3 regions of the Serratia sarumanii genome follow, and region 2 is predicted to be linked to each of the others. Evidence: predicted binding sites of a transcription regulator. Region 2 holds the regulator's gene; each other region holds the start of a gene.
What was found. Region 2 encodes LexA, which represses DNA repair genes until DNA is damaged. Its sites were predicted from a motif close to TNCTGTATGTACATACAGNA; they were not measured.
Positions count from the first base shown of each region.

Region 1 (2,265 bases), 1.5 Mb from region 2:
CCCGTCCAGCACCACCTTCACATCTTCCATGTCGCCCATGCCCCAGATATTCAGGCTTTGGCCACCCGGGCGCGGCGATCCCGCCATCCCTACGCCGGGCAAGCGATCAAGCAAACTGGCGATATTGTCTGCCTGCACGCGTTCGATATCTTCTTTATCCAGCACCGAACGGCCGGCGGCGACGCTGTCGGACAAACCGCCGACCACCGACAGCTCCGGTATCGTCAACGGCTGAACCGGCCCGGCGTCGACCAACCGATATCCCTGTGCGGTTTGTTGAGCGCGCAATCCGCTGCCCGCCAACAGCGTATTGAACGCGTCGGTGAGGCGATAATGTCCCTGCAGGCCCGCGGTGCTTTTTCCACGCGTCTGTTCGGGCGTGAAAATCACTATCACGCCGGCCTTAGCGGCCGCCGTCTGCAAGGCGGGCGCCAGATCACCGGCGGGAATGGCGAAGGAAAGGATAGCGGGCTGTTCGACCGCCGAGGGTGATGCCGACGCACCGGGTGCCGCCATCGCGGAGGTGAGCATGCCCGATAGTGCGCATCCTATCCCGATAGCGACGCGCTTCCCGGTAATGCGTTTGGCTGATGTGAACGTACGCCCTGCGCCGTTCTTGTTTTTTATGGCCATGAAGGATTCCCCTGAGTGTATTGAACTGGAAACTCAGTAGAGAGGTCACGCCAACGAAAAGATCGGGCAGAAAAAAATGAAAAAAAGGGCCGAAGTCACCGCGCCGCGTAGACGATAAAGGTCACCACGCCGAAGATCTCCAGCTGCGCCTCGTCGTCGAACACGATCGGCGCATAGGCGGGATTCATCGGCAACAGCCGCACGTCGGGGTGGCGCTGCAGCTTTTTGACGGTGAATTCGCCGTCCACCGCGGCGATCACGATATTGCCGTGCTCCGGCGTCAGGGCGCTGTCGACGATCAGCAGATCGCCATCCTGGATATTGCCGTCGATCATCGACTCGCCGCTGGCGCGCACGAAGTAGGTGGCGTTGGGGTGCCGCACCAGCAGCTTGCCGATATCCAGCCTGCTCTCGACATAGTCCTGCGCCGGGGAAGGAAAGCCGCAGGCCACGCGATCGGCAAACAGCGGTAACGTCAGGGGTTCACCTGGTGAAAAAGCATACAACTTTGAATTGCTCAGCATAATCATAACCAAACTGTATATTTATACAGTAAAGCATAAACAAAACGCGAACGCGTGCAACCCCCAATCCCCCTGCGGATCGCGCTTTCCCGCGTAATATAATAATTTTCTGAGTGATTTTTCCTGCAGCTTTTGGCGTTCTTCGCGTGTGTTTACACACATGATACCCACCAAAACTGTGGATAATGCGGCACTCAGACCGTTGGCGTATCGATGGGCAGGATGAGTGAGGGATTGTCATTGCGAACGGCACCGACGGCGGGCGATACCGGTTGCCAGACGAAATCCTCTGCCTGCAGGCTGTACACGTCAGCCTGCATTTGACCAGAGGGCGGGACTAAGCGGGTGTCGAGCCAGTCGCGCGCGGCCGTCGGTCTCTGCTGCGTACAGCGCCGCAAAGAACAGCGACAGGCCTTGCCTCACGGGAGGAACGGCGGACGGCCTTACAAAATGACGCCAATAAAATTGCGACTGGCAATGGCATCAATGGGACGGCCAGAGACGAAAGTCAGTACGTTATGCCAGGAGCTTGGGATAACCCGACAAACGCTGTACCGCCACATTTCCCCTGATGGTCCACTGCGAGCTGACGGTATAAAGCTGCTCAACCGGGGATAATTTTAGCGGACGGAAAAATCTGGGGTTCCGGCGTAGAACCCCGAATAAGGAATAATCCTTAATTAATTTCAGGATTATTAATTCCATCTAAAACCTCTCGGCAATATTCTTTTTTATAGGCTTCATCATTACTTAATGACTTAACCAAAAAATCAGCATTTTTCCAACCATTATCCCAATGCGTCTCGAATCCTGACTGTTCATACTTTAATGTTCTAGTTAATGAGTCTTTTATTTGTTTTTTATATTTATCAATTTTCTCATTGGTTGCCCCACAAACATCATGTGCAACACGAGCATTTGAGCCAGAAAAACCTATTGCTGAAATTGCCATCGCTTCGTTTGATTTGTCGAAATCATTCGCATATGCCACAGCATTAGATAAAGCGAATATGACAAGAGCAGGTATGGTTTTTTTGTATGATATCATTTTTTACCTCTAACTCATTGATTGTTCATGGGGTCAGTTTGGATATCGAAAATTATTGTA
Region 1 covers NZ_CP124750.1:3,098,210-3,100,474, forward strand. The annotation lists gene SSARUM_RS14740 (TonB-dependent receptor) at 1-633, opposite strand, end outside; gene umuD (translesion error-prone DNA polymerase V autoproteolytic subunit) at 729-1,163, opposite strand; partial or broken gene SSARUM_RS24650 (SOS response-associated peptidase family protein) at 1,352-1,531, opposite strand; gene SSARUM_RS14755 (hypothetical protein) at 1,834-2,205, opposite strand.
Region 1: umuD (translesion error-prone DNA polymerase V autoproteolytic subunit) is a predicted target of LexA. The motif match lies at 1,169-1,188, and genes of this name have one in related genera.

Region 2 (2,265 bases):
GGTGAACGTCAGCAGATTCATCAATACCGCATTGACCGCCACCACCTCGCTCCCCAGGCGAGCGCCGAAAATGGTCAGCGACGCAAAGCACAGTTGCAGCAACAGTGAACGCAGCATGATGTCGCGGTTGAGCGCCAGCAGGCGACGCAGATCGCCGCGCCAAGCCTGGCGCAGCATCGGCAGGGTAATACCGCGCAGGCGCATCACCCGCCACGCCAGCCACAGGCCGAGCAACAGCGTGGCGTATTCGGCGATGGCGGTGGCCGCCGCCGCCCCTCGCACGTTCCAGCCCAGGCCCATCACCAGCCAGATATCCAGTACGATATTCAGCAGGTTGCCGACGATCAGCAGGATCACCGGCGCCCGCACGTACTGCACGCCGAGCAGCCAGCCCAGCAGCACCAGATTGGCCAGCGCCGCCGGGGCGCTGAGCCAGCGGATCTCAAGAAAACGCCGCGCCTGTTCCAGCACTTCGCCATCGCCACCGACGATCCGCAGCGCCAGTTCGATCAGCGGATAACGCAGCAGGACGATCGCCGCTCCGGCCAGCAGCGCCAACAGCAGCGGTTGCATAAAGGCGCGCGCCAGCGCCTGCGGGTTCTGTGCCCCCAGCGCCTGCGCCGCCAGGCCGGTGGTGCTCATGCGCAGGAACAACAGCAGCATGAACAGGAAGCTGGTCGCCACCGCGCCGATCGCGACGCCCCCCAGATAGATCGGGCTGTCGAGGTGGCCGATCACCGCGGTGTCCACCAGCCCGAGCAGCGGCACGGTAATATTGGAGAAAATCATCGGCAGGGCCAGGCGCCACAGAGCTTTATCGGTGTCGCTGGTAAAGGCGGAAATCAAGCGCATGATGAGAAGTTCCCGTAGCGGTGGCGAATGGCAAGGTCAGAAACAAAAACGCCCCAGAACAGGGGCGATTGATACAAGGAGGCGGCACTGAGGGTGCGACGATTAAATCCAGTCGCCGTTGCGGATCACGCCGACCGCCAGCCCTTCGATAGTGAAATTCTGCTGACGCAGATCGACCACGATAGGTTGGAATTCGTTGTTCTCTGGCAGCAGTTCAACCACGTTGCCGTGCTTTTTCAGGCGCTTGACCGTCACTTCGTCTTCGATGCGCGCCACCACGACCTGGCCATTGCGCACGTCTTGCGTTTTGTGCACCGCCAGCAGATCGCCATCCAGAATGCCGATGTCGCGCATCGACATGCCGTTCACCCGCAGCAGGAAATCGGCGCTCGGTTTAAACAGGGAAGGATCCACCTGGTAGTGCCCTTCGATGTGCTGCTGCGCCAGCAGCGGCTCGCCGGCGGCGACGCGGCCGATCAGCGGCAGACCCTCTTCTTCTTCCATCAGCAGGCGGATACCGCGCGAAGCACCGGAGACGATTTCGATCACGCCTTTGCGTGCCAGCGCCTTCAGGTGTTCTTCGGCGGCGTTAGGCGAACGGAACCCCAGACGCATCGCGATCTCGGCACGCGTTGGCGGCATGCCCGTTTGCGAAATGTGCTCGCGAATCAGGTCGTAGACCTCTTGCTGTCTGGTAGTTAGTGCTTTCATTCCGCCCCCTGTTTGTTTATACAGTCTTGCTGTGAGTATATACAGGTAAGCGCGGATTGGGAACCGAAGATTAAATAAAAATCAGTCAGTAGGCGCTTTTCGTCAGCCGAAGTGCTGCCATAAGACCGTGCCCCAAACGAACAGCGCCAGCACGATCGCCAGCGACACCGCCGCCGATCCCATGTCCTTGGCTCGGCCGGACAGCTCGTGATGTTCGCTGCCGATGCGATCCACCACCGCCTCGATCGCGCTGTTCAGGATCTCGACGATCATCACCAGCGCTACCGATCCGATCAATAAAATGCGCGCTATCGCACCCACATCCAGCCAGACAGCCAGTATGATAGCCAGGAGGGTGACCACCAGTTCCTGGCGGAACGCCGCTTCGTGCTGCCAGGCGGCGGAAAGCCCTTTATAGGAATAGCCGGCGGCCTTGATGATGCGGGTCAGTCCGGTTGCTTGGTTTGCCATGTTTTCGTGCCTTTCTCAGAGGTCGGTCATAATAAAAAGAGTCTAGAACAGTCCGCGCTGACGGCTCTCGGTTTTCGAACACCACAGATCTGCTACCCGGTTTCTGGTATGCTTGCGGCGCATTGCTAACAAGAGGCTTCACGTTGTTATGTCAGGTTGGCGTAAAATTTATTATAAAATATTGAATTTACCACTTAAATTGTTGGTAAGAAGTAAGGTCATCCCTTCAGA
Region 2 covers NZ_CP124750.1:4,558,307-4,560,571, forward strand. The annotation lists gene dinF (MATE family efflux transporter DinF) at 1-852, opposite strand, end outside; gene lexA (transcriptional repressor LexA) at 955-1,563, opposite strand; gene SSARUM_RS21615 (diacylglycerol kinase) at 1,666-2,034, opposite strand; gene plsB (glycerol-3-phosphate 1-O-acyltransferase PlsB) at 2,183-2,265, shown strand, end outside.

Region 3 (2,265 bases), 2.4 Mb from region 2:
ATATCCTTCGCTTTGGCAAAAGCCAAACGCGCAGGCAAAGATTTTAGTCTCGCCGCCGGCGATGATAGAGTGTCGGCACATTCACCCGCGCCGGCAGGAGTTAACCGTTAATGGCTTATTCGCAACGCATTGAAACCGCAATTTTTGATATGGACGGCTTGTTGATCGACTCGGAACCGCTGTGGCTGCAGGCCGAGCTGGATATCTTCGGCGCGCTGGGTCTGGATCTGTCCGATCGCCACAAGCTGCCGGACACCCTGGGGCTGCGCATCGATCTGGTGGTGAAGATGTGGTACCAGGCGATGCCGTGGCAAGGCGTATCGCTCGATGAGGTGTCGGCGCGGATTATCGAACGGGCCATCGAGCTGGTGCACGAGACGCGCCCGCTGCTGCCGGGCGTCCGGCAGGCGCTGGAGCTGTGCCGCGAGCAGGGGCTGAACATCGGCCTCGCCTCCGCCTCGCCGCTGCACATGCAACGGCAGGTGCTGAAGATGTTCGATCTTGAGGGCTACTTCGATCAGCTGGTTTCCGCCGAATACCTGCCGTATAGCAAACCGCATCCGGAGGTCTACCTGATCGCCGCCGAGCGCCTGGGCAGCGATCCGCTGCGCTGCATCACGCTGGAAGACTCCTTTAACGGCATGATCGCCACCAAGGCCGCGCGCATGCGTTCCATCGTCATCCCCGCCGCCGAATACCGCCACGATCCGCGCTGGGCGCTGGCGGACCACCAGCTGGAGACCCTGGAACAGCTCACCCCCGCCCACTTTGCCTGACCTGCGGCGCCGGCCACCGGCGCCCTGGCTTTGCCGCTCTGCGCATAAAGGGGATCCACGCCGCAAAACAAACGAAACAGTGTTTCATTATTATTGAATTGGCATGTTGTTATTATTATGCTGGGCGGCAGGGAAAGCGACGGCCCGCGGAGCGTTGTCACTGCCACGCAGCGCTGTTCAAGGCCGCCGCTTCCTCCCGCCGCACGCCAAACAACCGCCCTCGTTTCTTTCCGTTCCGCACCCGCCCATCGCCCGCCGTTAATTCTCACCGGTCAAAATCGATGATTTGTTACGCATTGCCGTAACAACCCGTTGTAAAACAGGGGAAAATAAACAATTGGTTACAGGGTAACTGCTTCCACTACTGGGAATTTTCCCATATACTGGATAAATTAACAGTTTACCAGCCGGAATCGCAACAGCATGACCGCGGAAGGACACCTTATATTCTCTGTCGCTTGCGCGATCTTCGCCAAGAAGGCGGAAGTGACGCCAGAGCTGGCTACCGGCGACTGGTGGCACATCATACCCGCCGCGCTGCTGACCTCGCTGCTGCCGGACATCGATCACCCCAAGTCGGTGCTGGGCCAGCGTCTGCGCTGGCTCGCCATTCCCATCGCCCGCGCATTCGGCCACCGCGGTTTCACCCACAGCCTGCTGGCGATCGCCGGCGGCATGGCGCTGTTCCAGTTGGACGTGCCGCGCAGCTGGCCGATCCCGGCCGACGCGCTGCACGCCATGATCATCGGTTACTTCAGCCATCTGCTGGCCGATATGCTCACCCCCGCCGGCGTTCCGCTGCTGTGGCCGTGCCGCTGGCGTTTTCGCCTGCCGCTGCTCAACTCGCAAAAGGGCAACCAGCTGGAGCGTGTGTTGTGTCTATGCCTGGTGGCGTTTGCCATCTGCTGGCAAGGTGATTTCACCCTGCCGGTGCAATCCTATGTCGAGCAAATCAGAAATATTAGACCCTGATCACAAAAACCCGCTCAACCAATCACCTTCATGTATATAAAACGAACAAAAACACACAAAAAGCTATATCAAATTCCATTTGGATATAAGTAGGCCACCCGGCAAACTGTTACGATATTTACATCGCGACATACGTGATGCGTAGTCGTTTTTATAAGAAAGATGATTGGAGACATTGGGGATGAATTTTCCGCTCGTGATTAACGTGCTGGTGTTTGTCGCGCTCCTGTTGCTGCTGGCGCAAACCCGCCACAAGCAATGGAGCCTGGCGAAAAAAGTGCTGGTCGGCCTGGTGGTCGGCGTGGTGTTCGGTCTGGGCCTGCAGCTGGTGTACGGCTCCGACAACCCGGTACTGAAAGAATCCATCAGCTGGTTCAACATCGTCGGCAACGGCTATGTGCAGCTGCTGCAAATGATCGTCATGCCGCTGGTGTTCGCCTCGATCCTGAGCGCGGTGGCCAAGCTGCATAACGCCTCTTCTCTGGGCAAAATCAGCGTCCTGACTATCGGCACGCTG
Region 3 covers NZ_CP124750.1:2,135,585-2,137,849, reverse strand. The annotation lists gene SSARUM_RS10235 (HdeD family acid-resistance protein) at 1-47, shown strand, start outside; gene hxpB (hexitol phosphatase HxpB) at 111-776, shown strand; gene SSARUM_RS10225 (metal-dependent hydrolase) at 1,200-1,748, shown strand; gene SSARUM_RS10220 (L-cystine transporter) at 1,930-2,265, shown strand, end outside.
Region 3: SSARUM_RS10225 (metal-dependent hydrolase) is a predicted target of LexA. The motif match lies at 1,158-1,177, and genes of this name have one in related genera.